One region of the Paenibacillus sp. FSL K6-1122 genome, then DNA from elsewhere that is predicted to be linked to it. Evidence: riboswitches for the same ligand, from Rfam matches in the RefSeq annotation. Region 1 holds a riboswitch; the other holds the start of a gene.
The links. A riboswitch is a leader RNA that binds a small molecule or an ion and turns the genes downstream of it on or off. The one in region 1 is predicted to bind thiamine pyrophosphate.
Positions count from the first base shown of each region.

Region 1 (4,217 bases):
GAGTTTAACTTTTCACCGTGCGTTGGCTCCACTGCGTGTGCTCCTCGTCCAGGCTGGACTTGTTCGTCCTGTTGCCGATTCATATGGTCATCACTTCCTAATATACAGATTACTTCTTTATTATCGCTTCTGTGGCCGCCAGCGCACGAGCAGCTTCTCCAGCAGGGCAATGAACAGGAAGAGCAGCAAGCTGAGCGCGACAATAATCATGATCGCCACGAATAGACGATCGGTGCGATAAGCCGACTTTTGCAGCATCATATAATAACCAATACCCTTGTCTGCACCAATCCATTCGGCGATGATGGCACCCATCACGCTATAGGTAGCGGCAATTTTGACACCGGAGAACACGGATGGCAGCGCATGGGGGAGCTCCAGCTTCCAGAAGATATGGTGACGTTTCGCACCAGCCATGCGCATATAGTTCATCATCGCGGCGTCAGTACGGGTCAAGCCATCCATGGCCGCCACTGCAACGGGGAAGAAACATACCAGGATGATCGTAATCAGCTTTGGCAACAGCCCGAATCCAAACCAGATTAACAGGAGCGGTGCGAGCGCAATGGTTGGGATATTTTGACTAAGAATAAGTAAAGGATACAGGGCTGACTTGAGAAAAGGGACTAAATGCAGCACCATCGCAATCAGTAATCCAACCGCTGTTCCAGCGGCGAATCCAATCAGCGTTAACTGAATGGTTGCAGAAGCGTGCATGCCAAGTCGTTCGGCCTGGGTTGCCGCTTCGCGGGCGATGTCGGACGGTGCAGGCAGCATCCATTTCTCAATATGGAAGAGGGAGACGGCTCCCTGCCATATCGCTATAAAGAGAATAACCGCCACAATGGGCGGCCATACACTTTTGAAATAGGCAGGCATTAGCGATACTTCTCCGTCAGGGTATCCATGCTGAAGCCAGTAGGGCTATGGGCGATTTTGATCTGGGAGATGATGCTTGGGCTGCCAGCCTCCACAAGTACCTCGTGCATTTTACGTACAACTTCCAGCAGTTCCTCCAGTTCCCCCTCCATTGTGGTGTCGAGCGCGTTCACCTGATATTTCAGGCCGGATTGCTGAATAACTTCAATGGCGCGATCAACGTAAGGATAAGAGTTCTCGCCATTTGGCGTTTTGGGAATAACTTGAATGCTAAGTAGTGTGCTTGCCATGAGAGATCACGGCTCCTTTCGTGATAAATAAAATGAACTAATGACTGTTACACTTGCCACTTCGATGACAGAATAACCTTCCAATCGCTGTTATCCCCAGATTTTTTTGATTCCCTTTCTCTAAAGGGAAAATCCGGTGATAAAGGCGACCGCTTCGCTTTTTCACGTTATTTCTGTCCTCTCCGTCATCGTGTAAATATTAAGTTCGTTTTATATGAGAAATTTTATTGGGGTAAAAACTCGTTCGTATATGCCTTGCTCACATCGATCTGTTCATCGAGCAGTTTTTTGCTAAACATCCAGTCGGTGTAGTTCTGCCACACTTTCTGTTTTTGCTCACCCCAGCGCGGGGCGTCATCTGTGTACTTGGGACTAAGCCACTTCTGGCTTGCCAGTACGAGGTCTTTGTCCAGATCCGGTACGGCCTTGATCAGAATGTTCGCTGCGTCTTCGGGATGATCAATTGCGTATTGATATCCTTCTGAAGTGGCTTTCAGGAATGCTTTCACCAACTCAGGGTCGTTTTGGATCGTTTGCTCGTTTGTTACGAGGACAGGCGTGTAATAATCCAGTGCATCTGAATAATCCTTCACATATAACATGTCGATCGGTTCCCCGCGCAGTTCGGCTTCAATCCCCGTCCAGGCGTAGAAAATCCACGCAAAATCAATGTCCCGTTTTACTGCGGTGAAAAAGTCGGCGTCACCCATATTAATGTTTTTCACTTTGGATACATCGGCTCCGTCGCCTTCCATAATGGATTGCATCACGGCTTCTTCGACTGGGGAACCCCAACCGCCATAGGTTTTACCTTCAAAATCTTTCGGTGACTTGATATTCCGATCCGCCGGAGCAGCGAAACCAGATGTATTATGCTGAATAACTGCTGCGATGGAGACCAATGGAAGACCCTGTGTGCGGGCTTGAGTTACACTCTCCTGATAACTTACGCCAAAAGGCACTTCATTGGAGGCAACCATTGTATCTGCGCCACCGGCACCTGGTTGTACAATCTCCACGTTCAAGCCTTCGGCTTTATAAAAACCTTGATCTACAGCTGCATACAGGCCGGTATGATTCGTATTTGGTGTCCAGTCGAGCACCACTTTAATATCTTTCAGGGCGGCAGTGTCACCTTCGTTGCTGCTTTCCGTATTTGTGTTGCCGTTCTGCCCAGCTGGGGCAGCTTCTTTGCCACCACATGCGGCTACAGTCACCATAAGCACGCATAAGAGCAACAATCCCATCGTTTTACGCCATTTCATCTGTGGTTCTCTCCTTCGGTATGTCCGGCCGATTGGCACGGGGTACTCCTTGGCTTCATATCCAATCATCTTGCATAAATCGACAGATTTATACCAGTTGAGATCTGGATAACGTCACTTTTTTTAGCTCTCTGGCTATATAAAAGAACATTAAAAAAGCGCCCCGTATTCCGGGACGCGTGCAGGCGTTAGAGAGGTGGCGTTCAGCCATAGGGCTGTGCCATTTCGATATACTCCGATTCCTACGCTGGCATGATCCAGATCAGGTCTAAGGGTTAGTATCTTGGTGGGATACACTCTCAGCCGGCCAATTCCGACTCCCCTGGGAAACTATGAAGTTACGGGCATTACTAGGTGTAATTATAGGCCAGCCGGTGGAACGTGTCCAGTCATGAACTGGATAGGGACACGTATAAGTTATCAAACAGGCCGTTATACATATGTATAACAGCCTGTTTGGATGTGTTATTTTCAATAATTATCGTGGGGAATCATATAAGGCAATCTGACTGAGTGCAAAAGCATCGGATTTTGGGTCATAACCTACCTGTTTCTGAGTGGTTTCCAGATTTAATCGTTTAAACCGATTATTCGAGATCCCATGCAGTATGGTGAAGGGTTCCAGATCGGTAGTTGTAATTGCTTTGAACATCAAATCACACAAGTCAGCTGGACTAATATACGCGCTCATATCCCTTGCCTCCAGCACGGGTCCGTCCGGTTGAAAATCATCATATGCACCTATACGCACCGCAACACTTTGTAAACCTTCGGTATACGCAAAATAGGAAGCGAGCGATTCTCCAAAACATTTGCTAACCCCGTACAAATTCCGTGGGCGTGTCGGCATGTCCGGATAGACCTGAGCATCAATGGGATACCCCTCAATCGTCTGTGCACTGCTTGCCAGAATGACTCTTCGTACACCTTGGTCCTTGGCTGCACGGAATACATTAAATGTGCCTTTGATATTGATGTCCAACAACGATTCATAAAATCCGGCATGCGGGGAAGGATCTCCCGCCAGATGTACAACCACATCCATGCCTTCGCAAGCATGCTGACAGGCTTCGGGGTCTGTCACATCCAGTGTCATGATCTCATGGCCTGTCCCTTGATACGTATGCAGTCTGTCGATATTCAAATCCGTTAGTCGCAGGTGAAATGTCTCTGACAAGTGTTGGGACAAGTCACGTCCAATTTTTCCGGCTGCGCCGGTAATTAAAATGTTCATGAAATCAGCTCCATTTCTTAGCGCTGGAAGAACTCAATCCATTCCTTTTCAGGTCCATAGATGAAGAAATAGCGGTAACCGTTAGGTAGTGTAATAATCTCTCCATCGATAAATTCGGCTTCGGTGGATTGAATGCGTTTGTACTCAGAATCAAGATCATCCACGTGGATCGCAAAATGGTGCACCGTACCTTCGGAAGGCAGCTTGTCGCTGTATCCTTGAATTAGCTCAATCTCAGTCTCGTTACTTCCATTGAAGCCGAGAAAGGCGAGCTGAATGACGCCGTTAGTATGGGTTACCCGGTCTTTCAATTCAAGACCAACGATCTCCGTGTAGAAACGCAGCGTGGTCTCCAGATCACGAACGGCAATGCCGACGTGGTCAATGCGCTTTTGAAAACTCACAATCAAAACCTCCTTATGTAGTGAATGTTTCTACCATTTTAAGGGATATCATAGAGCTGTACTACATGGTTGTCAAATATAGTTTTAAATTGGAAAAATCACAGTTGTTCACAGAATGTTCACTTATGTGAAGGGTTTCCTCATC
Region 1 is NZ_CP150272.1:487,515-491,731, forward strand. Features, by position in the region: gene NSQ20_RS02300 (ABC transporter ATP-binding protein) at 1-83, opposite strand, end outside; gene NSQ20_RS02305 (ABC transporter permease) at 121-879, opposite strand; gene NSQ20_RS02310 (thiamine-binding protein) at 879-1,169, opposite strand; gene NSQ20_RS02315 (ABC transporter substrate-binding protein) at 1,394-2,434, opposite strand; TPP riboswitch at 2,656-2,768, opposite strand; gene NSQ20_RS02320 (NAD(P)-dependent oxidoreductase) at 2,913-3,668, opposite strand; gene NSQ20_RS02325 (VOC family protein) at 3,686-4,072, opposite strand.

Region 2 (4,217 bases), 3.4 Mb from region 1:
ATAGGTGTGGGTGACCAAAAGATCAACAATTATGCGATCGGTGGAGGCAGACTTGTGAAGAAAACGGCCATCGTAGGTGGGGTAGATCCTTTAACGGGTATCAAGTACTATTACCCCTCCACATGTGGTAATGGTTACCGTGCTGAAGAGGTGTTTACAGACGCAAGACAAGCAGCTGCACAAGGCTATTTTGAATATAAATGCTCTAATCGTTAGGGTAGCCTGTATGATAAAATCATGTAAGAGGTTCCTGAACTGTTTACATTACTTTCAGAAAAGACGGGACCTGTGCTAGAATAGGGTTTCGGAACAATAACAAAAGTAATGTCTAATAGATAGGAGCAACCTCATCTTATGAGTTTATTGTCAGTAGAGAACGTAAGTCACAATTTTGGAGATCGCACGTTATTTAAAAATGTATCGTTTCGTTTACTTGCCGGAGAGCGCGTAGGACTTGTTGGTGCCAATGGTGTGGGTAAATCCACATTAATGAACATCCTTACCGGTAAATTGCTTAAAGATAGTGGAAAAGTGGAATGGACACCTAAGGTCCGTTATGGATATCTGGATCAGCACACGAAGCTTACCCCAGGCAAAACCATTCGTGACGTTCTTAAAGATGCATTCCTTCCGTTGCTTGAATTAGAAAAAGAAATGATGAATATAACGGACCAGATGGCAGATGCAGATCCAGATAAGCTGGAGCAGTTGCTGGAAGAGATGGGCGATATTCAGGAACAACTGGAACAGGGCGACTTTTATCTGATTGACGTAAAAGTGGAAGAGATGGCCAATGGACTTGGTTTGTCCGCAATTGGTCTGGATCGGGATGTCGCAGCTCTAAGTGGTGGACAACGTACCAAGGTGCTTCTGGCCAAGCTTCTGCTTGAGAAACCTACAGCTCTTTTGCTGGATGAGCCGACCAACTATCTGGATGTAGAACACATTGAATGGTTGTCACGTTACCTGAAGGACTACCCTCATGCGTTTCTTTTAATCTCCCATGACACGGAATTCATGAATGAAGTCGTAAATGTCATTTATCATTTGGAATTTGCCAAATTAACGAGATATGCAGCGAACTATAACAAGTTCCTCGAGATGGCTGATATGAATAAAGCCCAGCATATTGATGCGTACGAGAAGCAGCAAGAGTACATCAAGAAGCAGGAAGATTTCATTCAGCGTAACAAGGCACGTGCTTCAACTTCTGGTCGAGCGAAGAGCCGGGAGAAGCAACTGGACAGAATTGAACGTATTGATCGTCCAGATGAAGCGGCCAAACCAACGTTCAAATTCAAGGATGCCCGCGCGAGCAGCAAAACGGTCTTTGAGGGCATTGATTTTGAAATTGGATATACGTATCCTTTGCTGCCTAAAATGACAATGACAATTGAACGTGGTGAAAAAATTGCCATCGTAGGTTGTAATGGTGTGGGTAAATCAACACTGCTGAAAACCATCCTGGGAAAAATATCTCCACTCAGTGGAAAGACTTTCTTGGGAGATTATCTCGAAACGGCCTATTTTGAGCAGGAAGTTCGTGCTGGGAATATCACGCCGATTGAGGATGTGTGGAATGAGTTTTCACATTTGACCCAAAATGAAGTCCGGGGTCATCTCGCTCGTTGCGGGTTGAAAAATGAGCACATTACCCGTCCGCTTAACATGCTGAGTGGTGGAGAGCAAGCCAAGGTTCGTCTATGCAAACTTTTGATGCGTGAAAGCAACTGGATTCTATTCGATGAGCCGACGAACCATTTGGATGTCACAGCTAAAGCTGAGTTACAGCGTGCCTTGCAAGAATTCAAGGGAACGGTGTTGCTGGTATCTCATGAACCTGATTTCTACGAGGGTTGGGTTACCAAAACATGGAATGTTGAAGAATGGTCTGAGAAAAACTAGACAATTCAAGCAACGCTTAATAGAAATGAACGGTGACAAAAAAATCCTTCTATGGTAACATAGGCTACAACTTCATATGAACACTAGGGGGGCCGCACGATGTGGCTGAGATGGAAGAATGCGATTCCGGACCCTTTGCACCTGATCTGGATCATACCAGCGTAGGGAAGTGGCGAGCGCGTTTCAGTGAATGACGTGAGCAAACGGCAATTCGAAAGAATTCAACCGTCTTGCTTAGTAAATTGAAACATGCAGTTGCGTGTATAACGTTATGGCTATAAGGTCTATAGCTTTATTGCACGAAATGAACTGTATGTATCAGTCAGTCATCTGGTCCTATAATTAATACGCAGCCACTCCCCTACGGGAGTGGCTTTTTTGTGTTTTCATAGCATTCACGCATGGAAGGAGATGAAAAGTACGGTAATTTCTCATGAACGTGTACACGGATCATTTGAACTGCATGTTGTATCTACGGGTGTAGGGAATCAAGCATCTTTTGTAAAAGCTGCAAAGGACGTTTGGCCATGGGTGGACTACATCCATATACGAGAGAAACAACTCTCGTGGCAACAAAAGATCGGTTGGGCTGAAAGTCTGCGTGGTGTTGGCGTTCCGTCTTGTCGCATCGTTATCAATGGTTCAGAACTGCCACCACAGAATGACATCTATGGCGGTGTACATTGGGGGCAAGAGGCTATACGTAACTACAACCCTGCTGTTATAAGCAATGTCCAGCGACTTCGTCTGGGTGTATCTGTTCATTCAAACGATGAGGCAAAAATCGCTGAAGAACGGGGAGCCGATTACCTTTTCTTCGGGCATGTCTACTCAACCAACAGTAAGCCTGATCTTGAACCAAGAGGATTATATGCTCTGGCTGAAGTGTGCTCTGGTGTCTCCATTCCTGTCATGGCGATTGGGGGCATCGAACCGGGAAACATTCACGCTATTCGCTCTGCAGGCGCACAGGGAGTCGCTGTGATTTCGAATGTATGGGCGAGCGATTCCCCGGATCGGGCCGCTGAATCATTAAGGCAGGCTATCGTTGCTACAGAAAGTTTGAGCCGCTGAATCAAGGAGATGAGAGGATGAAAAAGATCATTACTGATAGACCGGATAAGATTTATGCAGAAACGATTATTGTAGGCGGAGGCGTTGTTGGATGTGCCATTGCGTATGAGCTTGCTTCCCGTGGACAGGATGTGCTGTTACTGGAGCGTTCGGCGATTGCAGGAGGGACTTCTTGCGCAGCGGCTGGGATGCTGGCAGCAGACAGTGAGGATTTTGCTCATCCTTTGATGGCTAAGCTCGCCAGGCAGAGCAGGCAGTTACTTATCGAGCAACAGGTGCTAATGGCTACACTCAGTGAGGTAGAGACTGGTCTGCAACGCCAGGGATTCCTAACTCCTTTTTGTTCATACAGTGAATTAAGTAGTTATAAGGACAATCGGAAGTCTGCGTTGTCTGCTTCTGCTGATGAGGTGTGGTGGGACCGTTCCGTTGTGCAACAGGAGGCATCATGGCTTAACAGAGATACGTATGGAGCCTACTACAGACCTTACGAGAGTGAGATTCTTCCTGTCCATCTAACGAAGGCATATGCTGAATCCGCTCAAGCATTGGGAGCACGGGTTATGGAGGACATACAGGATATACGTGTGCAAGCAAACGAACACGGTGTGCAGGGGATCACCACATCGATCGGTGAGATGAAATGCAAACATGTCATTATAGCGGCTGGATTACAGAGTGAAGAGTTGATGAGACATGTGAATCTGAGCTTGCCTGTGTGGTCGGTAAAAGGTGAAATAGCCGCCGTTCAGTTCTCAGATGAACATGCAGGGTACAGACCTGATAGAACGGTGTATGCAGAGGATATCTATATTGTTCCCAAAGCCAATGGAGAGGTTTGGCTTGGGGCAACCAGTCTGCCAGGCAGAACGGATTTGAACGTTTCTGTACAGGGTGTTCAGAAGCTGCTAACAGCGGCTACCCACTGGGTGCCTGGGATGAAGGAAGCACAATTTATACGAGCGTGGGCAGGCGTAAGGCCGGCAACTCCCGATGGACTGCCTTATATAGGTGCTTGCAAGAGTATTCCCGGGTTGTTCGCCGCCTTTGGACATTACCGCAACGGTATCTTGCTTAGTGCGATAACAGGCAGGCTTATCGCTGAGTTGCTCGCTGGCAAAAGCTCAGAAGAACTCGGAATTGAGGCGCTGAGCCCTGAGCGATTGAACAGAAAGGGAGTGGTGCAGTGAATATCATCGTTAATGGTCAACGGATGGAGATTGAAGACAGATTGAATC
Region 2 is NZ_CP150272.1:4,193,953-4,198,169, reverse strand. Features, by position in the region: gene NSQ20_RS18920 (hypothetical protein) at 1-216, shown strand, start outside; gene NSQ20_RS18915 (ABC-F family ATP-binding cassette domain-containing protein) at 355-1,905, shown strand; TPP riboswitch at 1,981-2,090, shown strand; gene NSQ20_RS18910 (thiamine phosphate synthase) at 2,317-2,979, shown strand; gene thiO (glycine oxidase ThiO) at 2,997-4,169, shown strand; gene thiS (sulfur carrier protein ThiS) at 4,166-4,217, shown strand, end outside.
Region 2: another riboswitch for thiamine pyrophosphate. It lies ahead of NSQ20_RS18910 (thiamine phosphate synthase); the one in region 1 lies ahead of NSQ20_RS02315 (ABC transporter substrate-binding protein).